One region of the Desulfitobacterium sp. LBE genome, then DNA from elsewhere that is predicted to be linked to it. Evidence: riboswitches for the same ligand, from Rfam matches in the RefSeq annotation. Region 1 holds a riboswitch; each other region holds the start of a gene.
The links. Region 1 has a riboswitch for molybdenum cofactor ahead of DESLBE_RS08775 (keratin). Riboswitches for the same ligand answer to the same signal wherever they lie in the genome.
Positions count from the first base shown of each region.

Region 2: another riboswitch for molybdenum cofactor. It lies ahead of DESLBE_RS07705 (Crp/Fnr family transcriptional regulator); the one in region 1 lies ahead of DESLBE_RS08775 (keratin).
Region 3: another riboswitch for molybdenum cofactor. It lies ahead of DESLBE_RS02925 (molybdopterin-binding protein); the one in region 1 lies ahead of DESLBE_RS08775 (keratin).

Region 1 is NZ_VLKD01000001.1:1,841,172-1,849,129, reverse strand. Features, by position in the region: gene DESLBE_RS08800 (ATP-binding protein) at 1-807, shown strand, start outside; gene DESLBE_RS08795 (response regulator) at 804-1,934, shown strand; gene DESLBE_RS08790 (DMT family transporter) at 2,018-2,893, shown strand; gene DESLBE_RS08785 (winged helix-turn-helix domain-containing protein) at 2,914-3,606, opposite strand; gene DESLBE_RS08780 (DUF3102 domain-containing protein) at 4,023-4,799, shown strand; gene DESLBE_RS08775 (keratin) at 4,929-6,467, opposite strand; molybdenum cofactor riboswitch at 6,555-6,687, opposite strand; gene DESLBE_RS08770 (uracil-DNA glycosylase) at 7,158-7,733, shown strand; gene DESLBE_RS08765 (alpha/beta fold hydrolase) at 7,687-7,958, opposite strand, start outside.
Region 2 is NZ_VLKD01000001.1:1,615,761-1,623,718, reverse strand. Features, by position in the region: gene DESLBE_RS07735 (nitrogenase component 1) at 1-173, shown strand, start outside; gene DESLBE_RS07730 (helix-turn-helix transcriptional regulator) at 361-537, shown strand; gene DESLBE_RS07725 (Fic family protein) at 760-1,509, shown strand; gene DESLBE_RS27245 (hypothetical protein) at 1,596-1,721, shown strand; gene DESLBE_RS07720 (DUF3102 domain-containing protein) at 1,745-2,476, opposite strand; gene DESLBE_RS07715 (MerR family transcriptional regulator) at 3,167-3,967, shown strand; gene DESLBE_RS07710 (GyrI-like domain-containing protein) at 3,969-4,610, shown strand; gene DESLBE_RS07705 (Crp/Fnr family transcriptional regulator) at 4,918-5,646, opposite strand; molybdenum cofactor riboswitch at 5,897-6,036, opposite strand; gene DESLBE_RS07700 (zinc ribbon domain-containing protein) at 6,736-6,963, shown strand; gene DESLBE_RS07695 (MFS transporter) at 6,992-7,958, shown strand, end outside.
Region 3 is NZ_VLKD01000001.1:614,361-622,318, forward strand. Features, by position in the region: gene DESLBE_RS02910 (DMT family transporter) at 1-771, shown strand, start outside; gene DESLBE_RS02915 (4Fe-4S dicluster domain-containing protein) at 916-1,512, shown strand; gene DESLBE_RS02920 (Crp/Fnr family transcriptional regulator) at 1,517-2,221, opposite strand; molybdenum cofactor riboswitch at 2,358-2,510, shown strand; gene DESLBE_RS02925 (molybdopterin-binding protein) at 2,503-3,525, shown strand; gene DESLBE_RS02930 (VWA domain-containing protein) at 3,767-5,173, opposite strand; gene DESLBE_RS02935 (MoxR family ATPase) at 5,188-6,069, opposite strand; gene DESLBE_RS02940 (NifB/NifX family molybdenum-iron cluster-binding protein) at 6,234-6,632, shown strand; gene DESLBE_RS02950 (PRK06851 family protein) at 7,097-7,958, shown strand, end outside.

The DNA.
Region 1 (7,958 bases):
GTGACCTATGCTGTATTCTTTACCCAGGACATAACGGATCAAATTCTTCACAAAAGACAGGCTCAGTTGACGCAGAAGCTGACTGAGCTCAATATGACAAAAGATCAGCTCATTCAGGCAATTACCCATGATATCCGCAACCCTATCGCAACCCTGGTCAGTCTGATGGAACTGCTGGAGGGAAAGGAACGTGACCCAGTCTATCATGACCCAGACTATCACAACCTTTTAACGACAGTGTCAGATCAGGTCAAATATACCTATGCTATGATGGAAAACGTCTTGAAGTGGTTTCAAAAACAGAAAGAGAAAGTAAGTCTAAACCCTTCCCAAATCAACTTGTATCTAAACACTCAAAAAACCCTCAGGATTTATGCCAGGCAAGCGGAAGGGAAAGGGATAGAGGTCAAAAACAGGATCACAGCCAATCTGCATGTCTATGCAGACAGGGAGTTAGTGGAATTTGTTCTGCGCAATCTCCTGGACAACGCCATAAAGTTTACGGCCAAAGGCGGAACAATCGCCATTCAGGCACACTCATCCTCCACCAACGTGATTGTTTCAGTCACGGATACCGGAATCGGGATGGACCCGGCGAGGTTAAGAACCCTGTTCGAGGATGCCACTCCAGGGACCCGGGGAACTGAAGGAGAAAAGGGCTTAGGGCTGGGGCTTAGGCTCTGTAAAGAATTCCTGCATAGTCACGGCGGGGAGATATGGGTGGAAAGTGAACTGGGAAAAGGAAGCACCTTCAGTTTTTCTCTCTCAACATCCGGTAAATCAATTTTTGCAGGGGGAGAAGCATGAAGGCAATTCTTATCGATGATGATCAGCCGACCTTATTTATTCTGAACAAAATGCTGGCCAAGATCCCCAGGGTGGAAATCGTCGGCGAATTCTTGAACGCCGGAGATGCGTATCATTTTCTTAAGCATAACCCTGTGGAGCTGGCCTTTGTGGACATTAAAATGCCAGGGGAAAGCGGGCTTGATTTTGCATGGAGAAGCTTGGCGGAATTCCCGGATCTCTATGTGGTTTTTTTAACCGCCTATAAAGATTATGCCGTGGAGGCCTTTGAAGTTCAGGCATTTGACTATATCGTCAAGCCGATCCAACAGGAAAGGCTGGAAAGGACGGTAAGCCGTGTCCTGCAACGCAAGGCTGCCGGGATTTCCTCACGGAACACGGTTGAACAGGCCAAGGTCTTATTCGTCTATTGTTTAGGCGGACTGGATCTTAGAAATACCAACGATGACTTTGTGATGATTAGCTCATCCAAAGGGCAGGAGTTATTTGCCTATCTATTAGTCCATCGGGAAAGACTGACTTCCAAATGGAGAATCATGGAGGATGTTTTTCAGGGCATGTCTCCCCAGAATGCGGAAACCTATCTGAATACAACCGTCTATAAATTACGAAAAGTATTAGAGCAATATGGAAAACGCTCGGCCATTGTGGTCGCCAGTGAGAGCTATGTCATGGAAATAAAGGATTTCTATATTGATTTCATCGAGTTTGAAAATAAAGTCCGTACCTTGCCGAGCATCACCGAGGCTAATCTCCAGGAAGCAATCCAGACGTTTCATTTATTTGCCGGGGAACTTTTTGGGGATAAGGATTACCAATGGTCCTTAGCTGAAAAGGAGAGATTAGGGGATATCTATTGCAGCTTTGCTAAAAAGCTGGGCCGGTACCTTTTGGAGAATCAGAATTCAGCCTTAGCGCTGCAGGTCTTTAAGAAACTTGTGGCCATAAATGAACTGGATGAAGAGTCCCATTGCTTTTTGCTGCAAGTTTATGCGGCGCAGAACGACCTGCCCTCCCTTATTCGGCATTATGATCGTTATGTCCAACTCCTGCAGCGGGAGCTGGCCATCTCACCAAGCAATCGGACGGCACAATTGTTTCTGAGTTTAAAGAAATCCCTTCTGTAATGTATTGCATACTTCGAGGGCTGTTGAAGTATTAAGCGGCTATAATGATTCTAATGAGCAAAGCATGAGAAGGAGATGGGAAAATGAGTGCTTCCAGATTTACGCTTTTGATAGTGGTGACGACATTTCTGATGGGGTCCTCTTTCGCAGTCGTCAAAATCGGTCTGATTTATTCATCCCCGTTGTTGTTGGCGGCACTGCGCTTCATCCTTGCCGGGGGCATCATGGGAATCATCGTAGGCGTATTAAAAAGAACCCATCCAACCACAAAAGGCCAATGGGTTAAACTATTGATCATTGGAGCTTTCCAGACTGCAGGAGTGATGGGGTGTATTTTCTTAAGTTTAAGGACAATTACAGCCAGTGAATCGGCCATTCTCACGTTTACGAATCCATTGCTGGTGGTTTTATTCAGCACTGTCTTTCTAAAAATGCGCTACCGGCTTTATCAATGGATAGGTGTCATTTTAGGTTTGGTTGGAGTGAGTATTACCATGGGGGCGCAAATTGAATTTAGGATAGGGGTATTCTTCGGTATTCTCTCAGCCGTTTTTTGGGCAATTGCTACATTATTAACGAAAAGGTGGGGCGGCTTAACGGATATATGGGTTTTATCGGCTTATCAAATGCTTTTCGGCGGACTGATCCTTTGGGTTGGCAGCTTTATACTGGAAACCCCATTCTTTATTGTAAACGGAACTGCATTGCTTATTCTGTTATGGCTAAGCCTCATATCTTCGATTGTTCAATTTGCCCTTTGGTATTACCTGTTGCAAAAGGGAGAACCGGGAAAAACCAGTGCTTTTTTGTTTTTAGCCCCGTTTTTTGGGGTGCTGACCGGTTGGCTGCTTTTAGGCGATCCATTATATCCTTCCCTGTTAGCCGGCGGGTTGCTGATCATTATAGGTATTTTCCTTGTCAATAAAGATTTCAATCGCAAAAGGGTCTCAGCAAATTGAACGAGGCAGCGAGGGAGTAATTACAGGGATATATTGAAGTATTGTTTAAAGCCTGCTTTTCCTTGATCGGTCACCTTGACAGCCCGGATGCCCGGCAGGGGTGTAATCCATCCCAAGTCAAAAAAATGTTGCATAAATTGATTTCCTAAAGCACCGGCAAGATGATAGCTGCGCTCACTCCAGTCCAAGCAGGCATGAGATAAGGAGCGTCGCTTTCTCTTTATGCTTTCCAGATCAAGTCCGAAATTAATTACAAACTGTACTCCTGCTTCGGTGAGGACGAATTCTTTGCCGTCCTTTTTCAAATAACCGGAATCCAGCATGGAATCAGTAATCCCTACACCTAGTTTCCCAGCCAAATGATCATAACAAGTTCGGGCCTTTTGCAGCATGACCATTTGAGCGGATTGTTTTAAAGACTTGACCTCAGGTTGGGGAGAAATAACCAGAAAGGATTCCAAAAGGCTGGCAACTTCGCCGTTTGCCAGCTGATAATAGCGATGACGGCCGTGTTTTTCAACGCTGACGAGCCCTCCTTCTGCCAGTTTGCCAAGATGGAAGCTGGCGGTTTGAGGGGTTATCCCTGCTCGATAAGCCAGATCACTGGCGGTATGCAGACGGCCATCCAGTAAGCTTGTCAGTATCGCTGCACGGGATGTTTCCCCAAAGAGAGCAGCTATTTCAGCAATGTTTGGGTTTGGGCTTATACTCATGTCAACCAAATCCTTTCTCCTCAATAGTTTTCTCTTAAATGTCTGAAGTCTTAGAGTGCTCAGCATGGAAGCTTAAACATTTTACTTGGCTGATTATTATGTTACCAGCAATTATGCTGGGTGCAATAGCTATGTTTATGCATGGCCTGGTGCTTAACCAGTTGGAATTGCTTGCAAGCCATTATCTGCGGCATATATATGCTACCAAAAGGGACAGCCTAATATTTACGGCACGAAATCCTCCTAAGCCTAATTGATGAAGCTCAAGGGAACTGTCCGAGAAGAATGTCAATCCTGTATCATGGTTACAGGTCAATTGAATAAGGTTGCTTCTGATGTACACACACCTGTCTGGAGGCCGGCATATTCTATAACGTAGTATGAAAAAGACATGCCGGATAAGGATGGGTCATAATATGAGTGATATACTATCTGCCCGGACGCCTGGGCAAATCGCGTCCGAGATTAACCTTATTAAGGAACAAAGCGGTCAAATGCTGCTGGTCAACGCCGTCGAGATTGGGCGGCGGCTGACGGAGGCCAAGGAACTGGTACCTCATGGGGAGTGGATCAACTGGCTTAAGGAGTCAGTCAGTTATTCCCGCAGCACGGCGGCCAGACTGATGAAAACCTACCGGGAATACGGTCACCAACTCGCCTCACCCGATGGGGAAGACAGTGCAAATGTTGCAGCGCTGCATCATTTGGGCTATATGCAGGGACTCATCCTCTTTGGCGTCCCGGATGAAGAGCGGGAGCAATTTATGGCAGACAACGAGGTGGAAACCATGTCTGTCCGCGAATTGGAGCAGACCGTCAAAGAAAGGAAGCAGACGCCAGAGGAAAATGACCAAAACAGCGAAGCCAGGCAACAAGAGTTGGCAAGGACCGCGGAACCAATTCCAGTCATAACGAGAGTCATCAAGCCGAAACCGGTGCGGCCTGCCGAAAGTGTTCATCCCGACAGCGAGAGGTATGATGCCCAATACGCTATGCACCGTGATAACATCCTCAACAATTACGGAGAGCTGCTGAAAACCCTCGTCGCCCTGGACAGAACAGACCCGGTGAAGAAGGAAAGAAATAGAAAAGAGGCCTTGAAGATCGCCACCAACATGGCAACGACGCTGAAAGAGTATCCGCCCAGGATTAAGACGAATTTGAAGATTCATGGGAACACGACGCCTCCTTAATGCAAAACAGTTCGAGTCCTATTATCTCCACAGTAAAGGAAAGACGGTATGAGACCTGAACATTTTGATGAAATGTACAGATTCATACCGTCTTTTTATGCTCAAACCGAGAACAGGATTAAAAATCCCCTAATGAGCTGCTAATCGCTTATTTAATTCTTCAGCTATTTCAAATTCGACTAAATCCATATTTGTTCTACCAATATAACCGGCCGGAATATCATTGGCTCTTATGAAATCGACGGTTTTATAATAGGTTTTGTGACTCATATAGCTTGAATAGAAGAGAACGAAATCCACCTCTCCATAACTTCTCAGTTCAATCTTGTCATTAAAGCCATCTGCCGTAAGGATGGTGGGGAATTTAGCCTCCAAACGTTTCCGCCAACTTGGGGTCCCGCCGATGATTAAGAGCTTCTTGTTGGCGATAAACCTCGATAGATCCAAGGAGGTATCTGTAGGTGAATAGTCGTTTTTAAGATCGATGAAAAACTCCCGAAGCTGAAAAAGTTCCTCTCTATTTTTCATTTCCGCATCCAGGTTTATTTTAAGTCTATCGATCTCCTTATTTAACTCATTGATTTGTGCTTCATAAAATCTGCTTTGCTCTGATAAGGCATTTTTCAGTTTAAGCTCATGCGTTTCAATCTCGCTTTTCAGTTTGTGCGCCTGGATTTCAACAGTGTCCTTTGCCAATGATGCAGTATCCAGCTTTTCCTTAAGAGCTTTTAATTCGGAATAGAGGGCATCTTCATCACTATAAGTAAGATAAAGCTCCCTCGCTCTTAAGTATTCATTAAGCAGCATTTTCATAATATATCCGGCACCGAAGGATTGCACAACTTGAGTTTCATCAAATTCCGCTTTTCCTGTAGTTTTTATAAAGGCCAGCATAACTTTATCCAAATCATCCTGGTTAACCTTGGGTGCAATGAAATCAAGATCTAATTTATCTATGATCAGGAGATTGCGCAAACAACTTACCATAGTTTTTAAATCTTTATGGTTACTATAAAGAATATCTGAAGAGTTTTTTATTGTTCCAAGTTCATCCTTGACGATCTGTTTTACCTGGGCTAATCTGGTTTCTCTTTTTAATTCATTTTGAATATCCGTATTGATAGGGTTAATGTTAATAAACAAACTCGCCGCATTAAAGGCATTTTCGACTACTTGCAGGTTGATTATATTTTCATTTAATTGTTTCATAGTGTAAAAAAATAAAACAATCAGGGTTTCTGTTACCTTGAGGTTTTTGCTGGTGTCTTCTATGGCTGATAATTTCTTTCTAAATCCATCGTAATTATTATTTTGAGCGTAAACATAGATATCTTTGTAATGCTTCTTGATCAGCCGTAAGATCTTCACTTTGATCAGCTCGGACTGTTCAGCGCTTAGCAAAATACCTAAAGTTTTTTTAGCATAAATTTCTTGTTCCAGGTCGCCGCTGCTCAGCAAAACATGATTATATCCTGAAAATTCTTTAGTGCTTTCAAAAAACATTAATTTGTTCTGATTATAGATTGCAGCTACATCTTTTCGCATTTCCTTATTTAAAGACAATCCGACAGAAACAATGGCCATGAAATATTCTTCAGCATCATTGAGGTTTATATCATAGTTCTCCGCAAAAAATTCCATGACTTGTTTCATTTTTATACTTGCCAATGAAATTCACCACCTAACAGTTTTAAAATTTAAAAAAAATAATGGCTCCGCCAATAGAAAGCGGAGCCATAACTGATTTCATACACAGTTGGCTTTAATCCACCTCCTTTTCAAACGTGAAGGCATACCCGTTTCCAAGTATACCCCGAGGGCCTGGGCCCTGTCCGGTGTCCATAGAATTGCTCTTTAGGTTCATTCCGGCTCGGAGATCTTTTTCAGTTTTTAATCTAAATTTACTGTCAAAACCAGCACAATTGACTGGTATCCGATTAGCTCGGGAACATGCAGCTTAATGGTGATGTTTGTTTTATTTGCTTGTGTTAGTGTTGGTGAGAGGATGAAGTTTGTGAACGTCGCTATTGAACTGACATAAACATGATTTACATTCTTCCAATGATATTATACTGCATAACGTTTATATTTATCAATGGTTTTGTTTGGTTTTGGGAGAAAACGGTTTATTTTTTCCTAATAACACCATGCATCGATGCAAGCTGACGAAGCAAATTTCATGCGTAATGGGTCGCAAAAGTGCAGGGAAGGAAATGGGTATGGGTAATGAGTGATAGGTAATATGTAATGGGTGGTAATGCGATCATGAAATATATCGCAAATTATGGACAATATAACCATTAAAGCGATAGCTAAATAGTTGGTCCTAATAATCCCAGCAGGGTTAGGAGAGTTAATATGGATTCGTGTTTTGAACCGGTGATTTGGCCGGAAGATAAATTGCCCAAAGAAGCCGTCGCTTATAGGGAATGTGAAGTCTGCACGGAAAAAGCGCGGATCATTTGGGGAGAGGGTAATCCCAAGGCGCCTGTTGTTATAATTTTAGATAATCCAGGCGCCCGTGAAGACAAAGATGGCCATGAATATGTCTGCGGCACAAGGCAAACGTTGCAGACAGCTTTGCATCAAGCTGATTTGACGCCGGATGACATTTATATAACGTATCTTTTAAAATGCCGGCCCCTTCGCCGATACAATAAAGAAGAAGCCAGGGCCTTCAGTAAATCATTTCTGATCCAACAAATTAAAACCATACAGCCGCAATTGCTGGTTTGTCTGGGAGATACCGTTGTTCAGGCGATGTTTGATGACCAGGAGGCCCACGTAAAGAATCTGCGAGGATCATGGCATGTTATACTGGGATACCCCTGCATCGTCTCCTACCATCCCTTGGCAGTAAGGAGACGGCCCAATCTGGCACGTCAGTTTAGAGAGGATTGGGATATGCTGAGGCAGCGCTTATCAGGTTGTTGAAGATGCGAGATTGATCATACCTTGCTATCCACTCTGCGATATCCGCTAAAACCTCTGCAGACACTTTTTGCGGGACTTTGTACTCTTTTTTGAAATCCTTGACCCTGCCGTAAACCGACTTCATAAACAGGTGGTTCAGTCCGGAGTAGAGCTTGAAAGAGACATTGGGCTTACCGATGCAGATTTGCTGATAGAGAGCGAAATCCTTTTCTGCGGTGACTTGAA
Region 2 (7,958 bases), 230 kb from region 1:
TGCTCATGGCCAGCGGCGAAGCTCTGGAATGGGCGGGGCGCAGTGGCGACATGCAGATCGCCAATCCCGATACCAAATGGCGCCTGCATCCTTATGAGCCGCCTTTGGTCGGATTTCGCGGCGCGGTTCATTTGGTCAACCTGTGGAGCAATGAGGATAGGGATGACCATTGATGAAGGGAGAGGGAGGCAGGTAAATATGAAAAAGGCTATTGGCGCTAAGTCCATAGCCTTTTTCATAATGTCAATTTCCATGCCGTGGGGCGGCAGCATCAGATGCTGAAAAATTTGACCCGGATCGCGTAGCTGCACCGCTCAAGCCCGAAAAACAGCCCAAGGGTTTTGCTTTACAAAAGGGAGCTTGAGCCTGGCCGAGCTGCGCATCCAACGGGCCAAAGATCTGCTGCAAACCTGTTCTTCGGTGAAACAGGTGGCCGAATGCGTGGGCTTTTCAGATAATCCCTATTTCAGTAAAGCCTTTAAAAAGCAAACCGGGGTCTCCCCCTTGGAGTTTCGCCGGCATCTTAAAAAAGAATGAACTTTGAAATCCCAAGAGGGCGGACTGCAAAAGAGGGTTTGTAAGATTCGAATCCGGATTCGAATCTTACAAGCCCTCTTTTGGTTCAAAATATAGGATATGCTTCTCACCGGCTAGGCGTGACAGAAGGTGAAAGAGCTCAAATAACAAACAAAAAAGATGATAAAAGGGCTGGGAAGTGATATAATTGTTATGGAAATATTATGCAGAAAGGAGAGGCTTATGAAGCAACGCTTATTGGATCGGCTGCTGGAAGAAAAGGAAATGAAGCTGAAAGGCGGTCTGTACCATCGGACCCAGATCAAACTGGCCTATAACTCCAACCGGATTGAAGGCAGCCGCCTTTCTGAAGATCAGACCCGGTATATTTATGAAACGAACACGATCACTATGGAACCGAATGAAGCGGCGAGTGTTGACGATATTATTGAAACAGTCAATCACTTTGCCTGCTTTGATTATATGCTTGCCAATGGGGATGAGGAACTATCGGAAGGAATGATTAAAGAATTCCACCGGCTCCTGAAAGGTCGTACATCGGATGAGCGCAAGGAATGGTTTCAGGTTGGAGACTATAAAACAAGACCGAATATGGTTGGGGACATGGAGACAACGGCACCGGCAAAGGTTGGCCGTGAAGTCAGTAAACTTCTTTCCGACTATCATAATAAAGGGAGGATTACCATAGAGGATATTGTCGATTTCCATCATCGGTTTGAGAGTATACATCCTTTTCAGGATGGTAATGGACGAGTGGGCCGAATCATTATGTTTAAGGAATGCCTGAAGCATGATATCATGCCTTTGATCATTGACCATGAGCATAAGTTATTTTATTACCGTGGCCTCCAAGAATACAAAAGAGAAAAAGGATATCTCAGGGATACCTGCCTGTCGGCACAGGATCAATACGCAGCAATGGCAGCTTATTTCTATCCGGACATAATTCAGCCGGGGCAGGAAATGAATTAATCCCGACAAAGAGAATAGCATATAAGCGCCTTTTAGCTTCAATTGAAACTGAAAGGCGCTTTTTTGTCAGAACTACAGCTGAAAATATGCTGTATTGCGAAATTGCCGGCCAGTGCAGCACCAAAGCCAAAGCAGATGAGACTCACTGTCCATCTGCGGGCATCGCTTGCCCCCACCTTAAAGCCATCATCGGCCTGCCCCCCAAAGCGTAGCTCAAGGGGAGCCGCTTTTATGGCTATTCCGAGTCATTTGTCTTAACGGATAAATTTGTTCTAATCGCGGGAGGGTATTCCTGCAGTGTCTGAACCATGTTGGTCGCAATTTCCAAGGCCTTTTTCCGGTTGACTTCCTTCCGCGCCGTGTCTATCCTGCTCTGGACCACGAGTGTTTTCAGCAGCTCATTATAGGCGCTGATCAGGTTGTCGCGGTGCAGGGCAAACAGCTCGTCACACTTCTTGCTTTCGGTGTAGGTTTCGGCGGTTGGCTGCACGGTTTTGGGCTGTACTTTTCTCAGCTTTGGAGTTACCTTGACGACCGGGACCAGTTCCGTGCTCTGTTTTTTTTCCTGAACAGCTGCCTGAAGTTCTCGTTTGCTCATCTTTTCAACATCATGGCAGGCCAAAAATTCTTCCCGCTCCTCCGCCGGAATTCCCAGAAGGATAACCGCCTGGGAGAAACTAAGATTCGAATCCGGATTCGAATCTGGCAAGCTCACGCCGGGTGAGGCGGATTTAGGCCCGAATTCCCGGTAGATCCGCATCAGGTGATCGGCTGTCCGCTGGGAATAACTGACTTCTTCCTTCAGCCATTTCCCCCATTCCCCATAGGGGAGCATTGCCTTGGCTTCCGTCAGGCAGCGCCCGATCTGAATACAGCTTTGGAGCATGATTTTGTCGGTCCGGCTTTTTATTAAGTTAATCTCGGACGCAATTTGCGTCGGCGTCCGGACAGATAATTCAACGTCCATTTTGGTTACACTCCCTTTAACCGGAAATATTCTACAGAGTATACAACAGAATATTCCAGTCCCTAGGCGAGTGTGAGGGCTTCAACTGCGGTGTCCTTTCACTTTTTAGACGGAAATACGCCATTGCCCCCATGATTACATTGGAAAAATAGGTGAGGGTGGCAATATGGCGCTCCTGACTGCTGGGCTGGATATAGGCAATGCAATAGACATTATGCTGACCCCAGCCGATCTTGATTAATTCCTTATTGAAATCAGTTTGCTATAAGCGTTGCCCATAATGATGTTCTGAAACAAGGACAATAAATAACGGTGTCCTATGGGGTGCAGAGGGGAGTAATATTCCAGAACCTGACTGATGTAGGGAGCGAAATGGTCCAGGAGCAGAAGATCACTGTCCCGAAAGGGGCGGTTATGATGATGAAAAAATCGCTTTTGGCAAGAAGAATTTGGAGGAATTGCTGGAGCAAATATAAGCATCCTCTTTCACTATAATAGTGGGGTGAGGATGCTTTTTTTATGTGCAGCGGGATGCTATAATCAGGCTGAATTCAGGCGATAGAAGACAAAAATATACCGGATGAAATAGATATTAGAGTCCATTTGGTAAGCCTGAGAAGGCCGGGAAAGATATTTCCTTGACTTTCCTGTGCGGAGGACAGTTTATAATCATGGCATGGAGGTGAATTCATGTATAAGATCAGTGATTTTTCGAAAATTACCAAACTGACGGTCAAGGCTCTGCGCTATTACGATGAGGAAGGAATTTTAACGCCGTCCCATCGTGATGAAAACAACTCGTACAGATACTATGATGATCATGATTTTAGCAAAGCCCAATTTATTGTTTTGTTAAAATCCCTGGATTTCTCCATTGCCGAGATCAAGGAGATTTTGGCCAACGGTGACAGGGAAGCGGACCTGTCCTACTATCTGGCCGAAAAGAAGCAGCAGATTTTAGATAATATAGCCAAGGAAAATGCGCTGATCCAAAAGATGAATCTCCATATTCAATCCCCAAAAAAGGAGGAAAGAACTATGGAATATCCAATTGAAATCAAGGAGTTTCAGCCCGTAACCGTTGCATCCATCCGTTATCAAGGGAGTTATCGCGATGTCGGCACCTATATCGGAACCCTTTATAAGGCGGTCAAAAACAATGGAGCCGGTGCCCCATTTAACCTGTACTACGACGCTGAATATAAGGAAGAGGCGGATATTGAAATCTGCCTGCCAACAAAAAAGCTGATTCAGAACCCCAGAGTAACCGCCAAAACCTTGGGGGCAGTTAAAGCTCTGTGCACAATTCATAAGGGTGGGTATGACTCCCTGAATTTAGCCTACAAAGCGTTGCTGGATTATGCTCACCGGAATCATTTAAAATGCCTGACCCCCTCCCGGGAGGTTTACCTTAAAGGGCCGGGCCTGATTTTCAGGGGCAATGAAAACAATTATCTGACGGAAATCATCATTCCGATTGAGGAGGCTTAAAATGGCCGGTGAAAAATTGGATTACAAAAAAGCCTATAAAGATCTCTATCTGCCCAAATCCAAGCCTATGCTGATTGAGGTGCCGCCCATGAATTTTATCATGGTAGACGGTCAAGGGGACCCCAATCCGGAAGGGGGAGAATACCAGCAGGCTGTGGAACTGCTTTATGCCATCACCTATACCATTAAAATGAGTAAATTGAGCGGCAGCCGGCCCGCCGGGTATATCGAATATGTGGTTCCCCCTTTAGAGGGACTATGGTGGTGTCGGGGCTCAGCTTTTGATCTGCAGGATCGTGAATCCTGGCTTTGGACGTCAATGATCCGGCAGCCGGAATTTGTTACTGAGGAGGTTTTTCAGTGGGCAGCGGCGGAATGCCAGCGAAAAAAACCCGGGCTTGATGTTGCCAAAGTCAGGTTTGAGAAATTCAGCGAAGGCTTATGTGTGCAGATGATGCATCTCGGGCCTTTTGCGGATGAGCCGGCCTCCCTTGAGAGAATGAAGGCTTTCATGGAGCAGAATGAACTGGTGGATATGACCGGTGCTGAACGCAAGCATCATGAAATCTATCTGTCCGACCCCCGCAAAACCTCCCCGGAAAAGTTGAAAACCGTGCTGAGACATCCTGTGGCAAAAGCTTGAGGCAGGTTCTCTTCCTTCAATACAATAACTTCTTGCTGCTAAGCCTGTTCCAAATACGAATGCGTATCCGGGGCGGGCTTTCTTCCATTAGTTCACCTCGAAATATGGCATACTATTAAGAATTCTTATTCTCTCATTGTATCCGACTGGTTAAAAAATAGAGCGCAAGGAACTCGAAAAGGGATTTTAAGGGATCTGCAAGGGAAAGCACAAGGGGGACGCTGTGAAATTTTCGCGGCGTCCCCCTTTATAAGTAAAATATTAGAAAATGTTGCCGGTGGCTTAATTATGTCATGGAGGGATTAGCTCACTGGACCAAAGGAAGGTAGGAAAGGGTGTTATGTTTACTTACATCAAAAGTGCTGAAGAAATCCAATTCATTGTTCAGCCATATCTTTCCGTATCCGAGTTCTATCAAGCCCTGGCTTTGCAATTTCTTCAGACCAAGGGTCACGGATGGCCGGTCGGCATTCACAATTTCAGCCAGATCCTCATGGGTGATATTCAAGGGGATCCTATTCCAACTTTTTCCCTGAACCGTATTAAGAACCATGAGGGCCCGCTGAACCCGGTCATAAACCTTATTCGTATTCATAATCCACTGCTGCCGCATAAAGGCATTGGAAATCAGGTCGTTTGCCAAAATAATCTTTTCTAACAGTGATTTATCATTGTTTAAATAAAGTTTAAGCCCTGCAAAGGGAATTTTGCATACTTTCATTTTTGTGAGCGTTTGAACATGATAAGAGACAAAAAAACTGCTTTTCGAAGGAACGATCGAGCCAAATGCATACTCTTTCCCTAAAAGAGCCAGGTTTAATTGTTCTTCCACACGGGTATCGTCATACATGATCCCCATATTCATTATCCCTATCCCGCTGATAATAATATAAGCATTCTGATCTTTTGCTTCTTCGTAGATAATCTGGCCTTTTTTGAAGGTTTCGGTTTTTTGCGGATACGTATTCTGTAAACCTGGATTCTGACAGTAAGACGAAAATAAACAGGAATGATTAATCGAACATTGATTATTCATTGATATTCTCCCTCCATGTTTAAAAATCATCAAAAGTCTTAGCTGGACAGATTGATTTTATTTAAACTGCAAGACAGATACGTATATTTGTATGATAAAAGCCGATATGCTTGGAGCAAGACAATCCGTTGGTTTTAAGAGAAATAATTATGCTTTGCGGTTCAATATAAAAGTTTATGCATATAAAACTCCCCCTTTTCAGCAATCAAAAAAGAAGACAGACCAATAATTAGGCTAAGCATTTTCGCCAACCTTTGCCAGTCAGTCTCCTTTCCAATGCGGGAGGTATAAAAGTTTCCTTTTATGCCCTGTGGGTTTGAAACCCAGGTTAATAATCCGTAGATTTCGGTGATTCCGGTAGGATTATTAACTTCAGAGATTTTTTTACACGCGATATTTGTTTTTAATATCTTTATTGTACCATACCTCACGGGCAGTCCAAGAAATTATTTTTCAGAATCGTCATTCTCCTTTGATTTTTATTGAGATCTATCATTAATTATAAAGCAGCTGACAAATCAATTCTGTTGGAATTAAAACAATTGGTAATCAATCTTCTTAAAAGATTAACCTGAACGGGCTCTCCGGAGCCTGTATTTTTATGTATCCCCCTTATTCATGATCAGGGATAGGTATGATCGGAAGCAAGCCGGTATCAGTCCCGGAATCGTGGCAAAATGCAATCTCATTACCTTTTGGAAATATTGGCAATTGTACGAACTACAACTGAATTGATGGAGAAAGCTTGCTAATATTTTAGTTAAGACAGGTCGGTCTTTCATAAGGTGGTTTCTTAAGAAGGGAGGGATGGGGAAGATAAAAAGTCCTGATCATCTGACATCCGGATTTTGAAACTGGATCTTGAAGGAAGAGATCTCGGGATGAATGCAAAAAAGCACCGGCTTTGGTCTGGGACACGATGGTTGTTCAAGAATTGAAACCCCTTCATATGCTGGCATGTTAAGGTTATCACAAGTAATGCTATTCATGGGATTTGGCAGTGCCCCCGGCAAATGACCGAAAGGGTGAATCGCCAAAAGCCAACAACAATGAAGAATCTGCGATTCATGAAAAGAGGTGTATTTGCTTATGTGTTTTCGCCCCCCTAATGTTTCCAAACCGACGCGATGCGCCTGCGGCACACTGAATCCGCCGAATGCCCCAAAATGCCGCAAGTGCGGCACCCCGCTCGCGGCTGAGATCGAGACCTTTATCTGTCCGCGCTGCGGCACTCAGACCCCGGTGACGGAAACGGCCTGCAAAAATTGCGGCCTGACTGCGGAGGAAGCCGCGGCCTACATGAACCCGGACGAGTGATCCAACTTACCTGAAAAGGGGGATAAAAATGATCAATCCTTTTCAAGCGGCGCCCAACTCGAAAAAAATCATGACTTTAGCCGGTATTTATATCGCTCTCCTGGGCCAGATTTTTGTCTCCGCCGGCCTCTCTGTGATCTTGCCGGCAGCGGCAAAGGACATCGGCGGTGAAACGCTCTATCCGCTCGCCTCGACCATCAGCGGTCTGATCAGCATTGCAGCCATGCCGCTCTTTGGTTACTATGGCGCCAAGAATCCGGCCATCAAGCGTATCCTGGTTGCCTTCGGCGTCTTTGTCGGCGCCTTGGTGTCATTCGGTCGCGCTATAGCGCCGAACATGGAATTCATCGTTATTGTCAGTATCTTCTGGGGTCTGGTCAGCGCCGGCATCTATGTTCTCGGTTTCTCGCTGATCCGTGACATGTACGAGACGGAGAAAGCGGGCTTATATCTCGGCTTGACGGGCACGATGATGAGCGTGTCCATGCTCATCGGTCCGACGCTGACCGGTATTCTGATCCAGACCCTCAGTTGGCGCGCCGCCTGCCATGTGGTTTGGCCGATACTGACCCTGGCCGCCGTCCTTATTTTCTTCGGGGTTAACGTCACCAAGGAGGAAGCGGCGCCTTTGGCCGTACCCTCTATGAAAAAGGTTGACCTGGTCGGCGCCTTCGGTTTCGTTCTCTTTCTCGGCGGCATTATTTTATCGCTCTCACTGGGACCGAAGTCCAGCAGACCTTCCGCTATTGAGATGCCCTTCGGCAGCCTGGGCAATAATATCATGATCGTCCTGGCCATCATCGGCCTCATCATCCTGATCGCGATGGTCAAAACGAAAGGGGACGATGCTATCCTGCCGGCACGGGTCCTGAAAGACCGCAACACACTATGCCTTACCCTGATCAATTTGTTCACCAATTTTTCTAATATGGCTGTATTTTTCTTTATTCCCACCTATGTTATCTATGTCATGGGGAAGGAAGCGGTCTGGGGTG
Region 3 (7,958 bases), 1.2 Mb from region 1:
ATCTTGCTCCTCGCTTATCCTCATAGGCTCAGGATCAGGGAAAGAAAGCAGGATCTATATTTTGCCGCCGCCGGTTTATGCGGGGTTACCCTGTATTTCCTGCTTGAAAATATAGCATTAACCTATACTTTCGCCTCCAATGTAGGGGTAATTGTCGCAATCTCACCTTTTTTTACCGCCCTGTTTGCTCATCTGTTTTTAGATACTGAGAAACTGAGAGTGCGGTTTTTTATAGGTTTTAGCGTTGCTGTTGTCGGGATTATCCTGATCAGCTTTAACGGAAGCAACAACCTGCAACTGAATCCCTTGGGAGATATACTGGCTGTTTTAGCTGCCGTGGTATGGGCCGCCTATTCTGTGCTGACCAAGAAAATAAGCGGGTTTCACTACAACACCATTCAGGCAACACGGAGAATTTTCTTCTATGGGTTGGTGTTTATGATACCCGCTTTATGCATATTGGGGTTCAATCCGGACATAACTGAATTAACACGACCAAATAACCTATTCAATATTCTGTTTTTAGGGTTGGGGGCATCGGCGCTTTGCTTTGTGACCTGGAACTCGGCGGTGAAACTATTGGGCGCAGTCAAAACCAGCGTCTATATTTATCTGGTTCCCGTCATAACCGTTATTACTGCCGTAATTGTGCTGCGTGAGGAAATTACCGGAGTTTCAGTATTGGGAATTGTACTGACATTAACAGGGTTATTGATTTCGGAGAGGAAAGGCAGGCATATCCCTCAGCAGACAGAAGCGAGTAAAGCTTAGCAACCCCAAATGACATTTTAAGCATAGTCAAATGGCTATGCTTTTTATTTGCCGCTGTGAACTTGAGAAGTGTGACCCAAAACACAACACCAGAGTCTGAGGATGGTACAATAAGTTCAAATGATGAGCAATGGAGGAGGCATAATGATCGATCATCCTGGCTTTGTCCTGGAGCACTGCCGGAGAAACTGCGGTAAATCTGCTCAGGACTGGTCTTTATTACACCAACAGTTAGAGCAGATGCTCAAGAATCTGGATTTATTATCCCATTTGAAGCAAAAGTTTCCGGTGATTCATTATCATCATTTACCGAAGATCAGCATAGCCGGTTGTCCTAACGCTTGTTCCCAGCCCCAAATCAAAGATATCGGTCTGACTGGTTTTCTTATGCCTAAGCTCACGGAGGCAAGGTGTACGGGCTGCCAGGCCTGCTGCCGTTCTTGTCAGGAAGGTGCCTTATCCTGGCAGGGAGAGCTGGAATTTGAGCCGACGAAGTGCATTGGCTGCGGGGATTGTGTCCGTTCCTGCCCCACAGGCAAAATCCTCCCTGGGGAATCGGGATGGACTCTTCATCTCGGCGGACGCCTGGGAAGGCATCCCCAATTGGCGCGATTGTCCAGGGAAAAGCTCCAGACTTCTGAACTTCCCCGGATCATTGGCCGCATCCTTGAAGACTATATAGACAATGGCCTGCCTCAGGAAAGGCTTACTCATTTTCTGGACCGCCGACCGCATCTGTAAGGTTTTACAAAGAGTTTTGGCGTTCGTGAATCCAGCTCCTCAGTTGCTCTAAATCGCTGATGGTGATTTGTTTTTTCTCCATTTTAAGTATTCCTAAATCCCGCAATTCGCTTAAGATGCGGCTCACGGATTCCCGCGCTAAGCTGCACATTCCCGCCAGCTCGGTAGCGGTCAGAGGAACAGTGATCAGAATTCCCTCAGGGGTCTCCTGGCCGTGGACATGAGCCAGGGCAAAGAGTTTGGCCCCCAGCCGGGAACGAGCATCCCCCAGAGCGATGTTTTTGATTTGCCGGTAGGCTCTGCGGAGATCCAAAGCCATGTTTTGATAAAAAGGCAGAAGGGTGGAAGGATTTTCCTTAAAATATTGGACCAGTGCTTTGCGATCCAAAACGAAAACATCGGAGGCTTCAGCAGTGAGGGCTGCATAAGGATAAGTTTTACTATCTAAAACAACTTCCGGAAAAAATGCGGGCGGCTGCAGAATCCGGAAAATTTTTTCGGTAAATTCACTCATAAGCAGGATTTGAATGCGGCCTTTGAGCAAAAAATAAACTGAGTTGCTTTCTTCTCCGAAAAAGAAAAGGAATTGCTTTGCTGCATAATGGCGAACCCGTCCATGAGCAGAACAAAACTCCCAAAATGAATCGGGCAGTTCCTGCCAGTTAGGATTGCTTTTAAATAGTTCAAACCCGGTGATATTACTAGCCATACTTCTCTTCCTCTCATAAACTATCATAGAAGTTTATTATGAAGAAAATTCTCTATTCCTTGGCAGAAACCCTTTAAAAGTAGAAAAAACTATTTTCTTGAGCAGTGAGACATTCCCTGATTGCTGCTTATGGTTTATAATAGGGAATGGCCGAGCCATATTTCCTACTGACTGAAGCAAGTCTGACGCTATCTACGGAATTTTGGCCGTTTCAGAAATATCTGAAACCAGGGTATGCTTAGAAATGAACATGCCTTCCGTAAAGAAAAGGAGGAACCCCTATGCAGAAGGTTAAAGTACAGGATGCGATTGGATCGGTGCTTATGCACGATCTGACACAAATTATTCCAGGAAAAACAAAAGACGCCCGCTTTAGAAAGGGTCATGTGATCAAAGAAGAGGATATTCCCACCCTGCTTAGTATGGGAAAAGAGCATATTTTTGTCTGGGATCAGACTCCGGGTCTTATTCACGAAGATGAAGCGGCGGAGCGCCTGGCCAAGGCTGTGGCCGGTCCGGGGCTTTCTTTCAGTGAAACGAAAGAGGGAAAGGTCAATCTGATTGCTGAAGAGGATGGTTTAATCTATGCTTCGGAAGAAGGGATCTACGCCCTTAATTCTTTGGAATATATTATTCTTGCCACCCTTCATAATCACCGCCCGGTGAAGAAAGGGCAGAAGATAGCCGGGACCAGAGTAGTTCCTTTGATGATTGATGAAAATGTCGTGATCGAAGCGGAAGGAATCGCCCGCCGCTTCGAGGAACCCATTCTGCAAATCCGCCCCCTGCAATCCAAAAAGGTTGGGGTGGTGACCACGGGAAGTGAAGTATACCATGGCCGTATCCAGGATAAATTCGGACCGGTTCTGCAAAGAAAAGTGGCTGAATGGGGTTCTGTCCTGCTGGGGCAAACCTTCGCCGACGATGATGTGGAGATGATTCAGGAACGCATCCGCGAGCATATCGAACAAGGCGCGGAAATGGTCCTGGTCACCGGCGGCATGTCCGTGGATCCCGATGATTTAACCCCTACAGCCATCAAAGGTCTGGGGGGAGAGTTGATCACTTATGGCACTCCTGTTCTTCCCGGAGCCATGCTGTTGCTGGCTTACCTGGATGATATCCCGATTCTGGGATTGCCCGGATGTGTCATGTACTCAAGAAAAACGGTCTTTGACCTGGTGGCCACCCGCATTCTGGCCGGTGAGCGGCTTACCCGCCTGGAAATTGCCAAATACGGTCATGGCGGCTTGTGCCTGGAGTGTCCGGAATGTACCTATCCTCACTGTCCCTTCGGCAAATAAGCGTTAAAGAAAACCCGGCTTCGCCGTGCCTTAAACGCATACTTACGAAGGAGGCGAAGTCGCTGGTTGCCCTTATACTTTCTGATAGTGCAAGGTAAGGGAGCCTCGCCCAACGGCTTTAGGTAATTTAAAGCAGTTGGCGAGGCTCCCTTTTTTTACAACCATTGCTCAGCCAAATTACCAACCTGTTGGCAATTTGGCTGAGCAATGGACCGTTGATAAAAGAGCTGGCGCCGCTTCTTCAGGAGAAGACTTTTTTAGAGATCTGCCATAGATCACTGAGGTTCCGGCAGGGAAAAACCCGGGTGCAATAGTTTCTGTACTCGTTCATAAGATTGTCCGGCAAAGTCCAATCCTTTTCAGCCAAGGGGTTCAGCCAGAAGACATGCTTAATCTTCCCTTGGATCTCCTGCAGATAGTCTGCTTGGGCCGGGCGGAAATTGTTGCGGCCATCTCCCATAATCAACAGGGTTCCCCGGGTGGAAAGTGAAGGCAGGACATCCCGGGCAAAGTCTTTAAATACCTTGCCATAATCGGTAAAGCCGGAAGAATGCTTACGGCCCCAGGAACGGATCTCGGCCATGGAGTCGCCGCTTGCCAGCCATTCTTCATGGGTGATATCCCAGATGCCATCGATGAAAAGGTAAAGCCGCACTTTACGAAAGCGGGATTTCATACGTTGGCATAAGTAGAGAAGGAATTGCGAAAAAGGAGCCACAGAGTTGGATACATCACATAAGACGATGAGCTCGGGATGCTTTAAGGCGGGAGTTTCATACTCGAAGCGAAAGACGGCTCCATTACCCCGCACCATTTCTTGGAGCAAAGAGGAGATGCGCAGCCTGCCCCGGGAAGCTTTCTTTTTCCGCAAGCCCCGATGAACGGCCAATTGGTTACCCATCTGCCGGAGGGCTTGCTGGACCATCCCTTCTTCAGCGGCGGTAAATGAATTGAGGGGCTTAAAGCGCCAATTTATTTCACGGAAGCTGTCCCAGCGATTCTGCTCGGATAAACGTTCCTGCCAAAGAACCTGGTGAATCCGGCGCTGCCAGAAGTCCTGATAAGCTTCGAATTTCTGCCACTGGTCTTCCGGGACTTCCCCCCGCTCTCTAGCCAGCTCCAAAGAATTGGACCAAGTCAAAAACCCTGACTGCCCCAGGATGAATCTGACCTGCTTTCCCAAATCGGATTCCTGTGTTTCTTCTTCCTCGATGGTACTGGGGAAGCCTTTAAGCCCCATCAAGTAATGAAGATCCGGCATTTGAAAGGAAATGGACCGGGCTGGGGAAGACTCTCCCGCTGATTTAAGGTGCAGAGTGATTCCTCCTTGCCCGGTACCGATGCCCTGATGGGAGCCATCCCCAGCCTCCCCTTGGTCTGAGTCTGTACATTGCCCAGGCGCGGTATGTTCTGAATCCGGAGAGGATGGAGCTGGGGCCAGGAGTTCATAGACCATGTCGAAAAGCTGCTGATCCTCCTGGCGATGGACGAAGAGAGATTTAAGCACGAGCTTAGGCGCCAGGTCCGGGTACCGGGTTAAGGCCTTTAAAGCATCCTCAACCTCATCCAGGGTGATATGGATGCCCACCGAACGCAGTGCCGAGATAAGCTTCAGCAGCTGCCAGCCGTTGATCGTTAATTCTTTCATGGCTGCACCCCGCCTTAAGCCTGAGTTCTTCTGGCAGCTTCCTGTTGCCAGGCTTTTAAACGATCCTCAAGTTTTGCCAAATCACTGGGATATTTTAAAAGTATGGATAGGGTACCTGACAATTGCTGCATATCGAGGGAGTCCTGGCGCAGAATATGGAGAGCCCGGGCAAAGTCCATGCTTTCGGAGACACTGGGCAATTTGCGCAAAGGGATCTTGCGGATTTTGGCCACAAATTCACAGACATCCTGAATTAAGGCTGCGGCAACTTCCGGACACCGTTGCGCGAGAATCCTCATTTCCTGTTCCACATCGGGATAAGCTAAAAGCAGATGAACACATCGCCTTCTTAAAGCTTCGGAAAGATCCCGGGTGTTGTTGCTGGTTAAGAGGACGATGGGGGAATTTTGGGCTTTAAAGGTTCCTACTTCCGGAATGGTGACTTGAAATTCGGCAAGCAGCTCCAGCAAAAAGCTTTCAAATTCTTCATCGCTTTTGTCCAGTTCATCAATTAAAAGAATAACGGGCTCTTCCGCAAGCACAGTTTGCAGCAAAGGCCTGGCCAATAAAAACTCCGGTCCATAAATATTCTCCTTAATCTCTTCCCAGCCGGAGATTCCCACCTGCAGACGCAGTAATTGTTTGGCATAATCCCATTCATAAAGGGCTTTACTTAAATCCAGCCCTTCATAGCACTGGAGGCGGATCAGTCTGCGGCCGGTGCTGCGGGCCAGAGCCAGGGCCAGCTGAGTTTTGCCGACTCCCGCCGGTCCTTCAATAAGACAGGGTTTGTGAAGGGCCAGGGCCAAAAATAAAGTGGTCCCTTTATCCTGATCAAGGATATAACCTTCCTGTTCCAAAGCATTCATTAATTCCCGAGGAGATTCCCACATCATGAATCCTCCCTTCCAGACCTTACTAGAATTTTACACGCTTTATCAAAGATTGACAATTATAAATAGGGGAGTTAGGATAAGCTTGACATCCCCTGGTACTCTGAAACGCTTAAACTATTGAGGGGTTATCTCACATATACATATGGAAAGGCAGGTAGAATTTCATGAACAAAAAAATTGCCATCCCTACCGAAGGGGAGAAGGTTAATGCCCATTTTGGCCGCAGTCAGGCCTTTACCCTTTTTCTCATTGAAGAGGGTAAGGTATCCGGTCAGGAACGGATTGATACGGCTGATTTCCAACATCAGCATGAAGGAATCGCCCAGCTTCTCAAGTCTAAAGGAGTGGAAACTGTCATCTGTGGCGGGATTGGCCCCGGAGCCATTACCGGCTTGGAAAATGCCGGAATAGAGGTGTTAAGAGGAGCCAATGGCCCGGCTTTGGAGGCAGCTCAAGCCTATGCGGCAGGGACCTTTGTCTCCACCAATGCTGTCTGCAACCATAGTCATGACCACGATCACCACGGTCACGGTCATGACCATGATCACCATCATCATCATTAATGAGATTAATCTTTAACTTCAGATAACTGCATATTGATCAGCAAATTAACTCAGAATAAATCATGGGTGCTCAAACTATAGCGTAGAAAGGGCTGATTACGGCATGGGAAAACATAAAAAAGTCTCACGTCCAAAATCTCCTGTTACCGTGAGAGACCCCCATTATCAGGAGTATGATAAGCAAAAAGAGCGGAACATCTACGACTACAAAGGATACAGGCATCCGTAAACCATGGGGGGACAGTCCAACTGTTCCCTCTTTTTCACTGTTAGAAAGTATAACTTCGTTGCATACTTTCCTCCAGCATAAGTGCAACCAACGATTTCGCCTTTCTGGATGCGTGATTAAAAGGCACGGCGAAACCGGGTTTTCTTTATCATTTGACAGGGATTTTCGTCACTCTTGCCCCTGCTCCTGAATATACTTAGTGTTGCAGGAATAAAGCATGGAAAGGGGAGTCCTTATGGCCAAGAATCCAGTCATTAGAAAAATGTTCCCCGGTGGTGTTACTTATCTTGGTTTTTACTCCTATTATCATTACCTGGCGGACGCTGCCGCCCGGCATATCTATGTGATCAAGGGTGGCCCAGGTGTGGGGAAATCAACCTTCATGAAAAAAATTGGGGAAGAAATGCTCAAAGCAGGTTTTGATCTGGAGTATCATTGTTGTTCCTCCGATAATCAGTCCATAGACGGTATTGTTATTCCAGAGCTGGGGATTGCTTTACTGGACGGTACTGCTCCCCATGTGGTGGACCCCAAGATCCCCGGTGCGGTTGACGAAATCATTAATCTGGGCGAATACTGGGATGAATCCTTGATCCGGCCTTACAAAAAAGAGATTATTGCTTGCAGTCAGGAGATCAGCCGCTGCTTTGAAAGCGCTTATTTTGCCCTGAAGGATGCCAAAAACGCTATGGATGAATGGGAATTCTATATTAAGCCCAATCAGGATTGGCAAAGGATCAATCAAATCTACCTTAAAACGAAGCAAGAGCTTTTTAAAACCCCATCAAGCCAAGGCGCCGGCAAAACCCGTCATTTATTTGCCTGGGCTCATACTCCCCAAGGCAGAACCCAACATATTGACAGCCTTATTCAAGGCATGGATTCTCTGTACTCCTTAAAGGGGCAGGCGGGAACGGGAAAATCGACCCTTTTGGCACGCCTGGCCGAGGAGGCTAAAGTTCTCAATTATGATCTGGAAATCTATCATAATGCCCTTGAGCCGGATAAGATCGATCTGCTCCTGATCCCTGAGCTGCATACTGCCCTGGTTATTTCTTCAGAGCATTATCCCTATCATCCGGAATTCAGCGGTACCC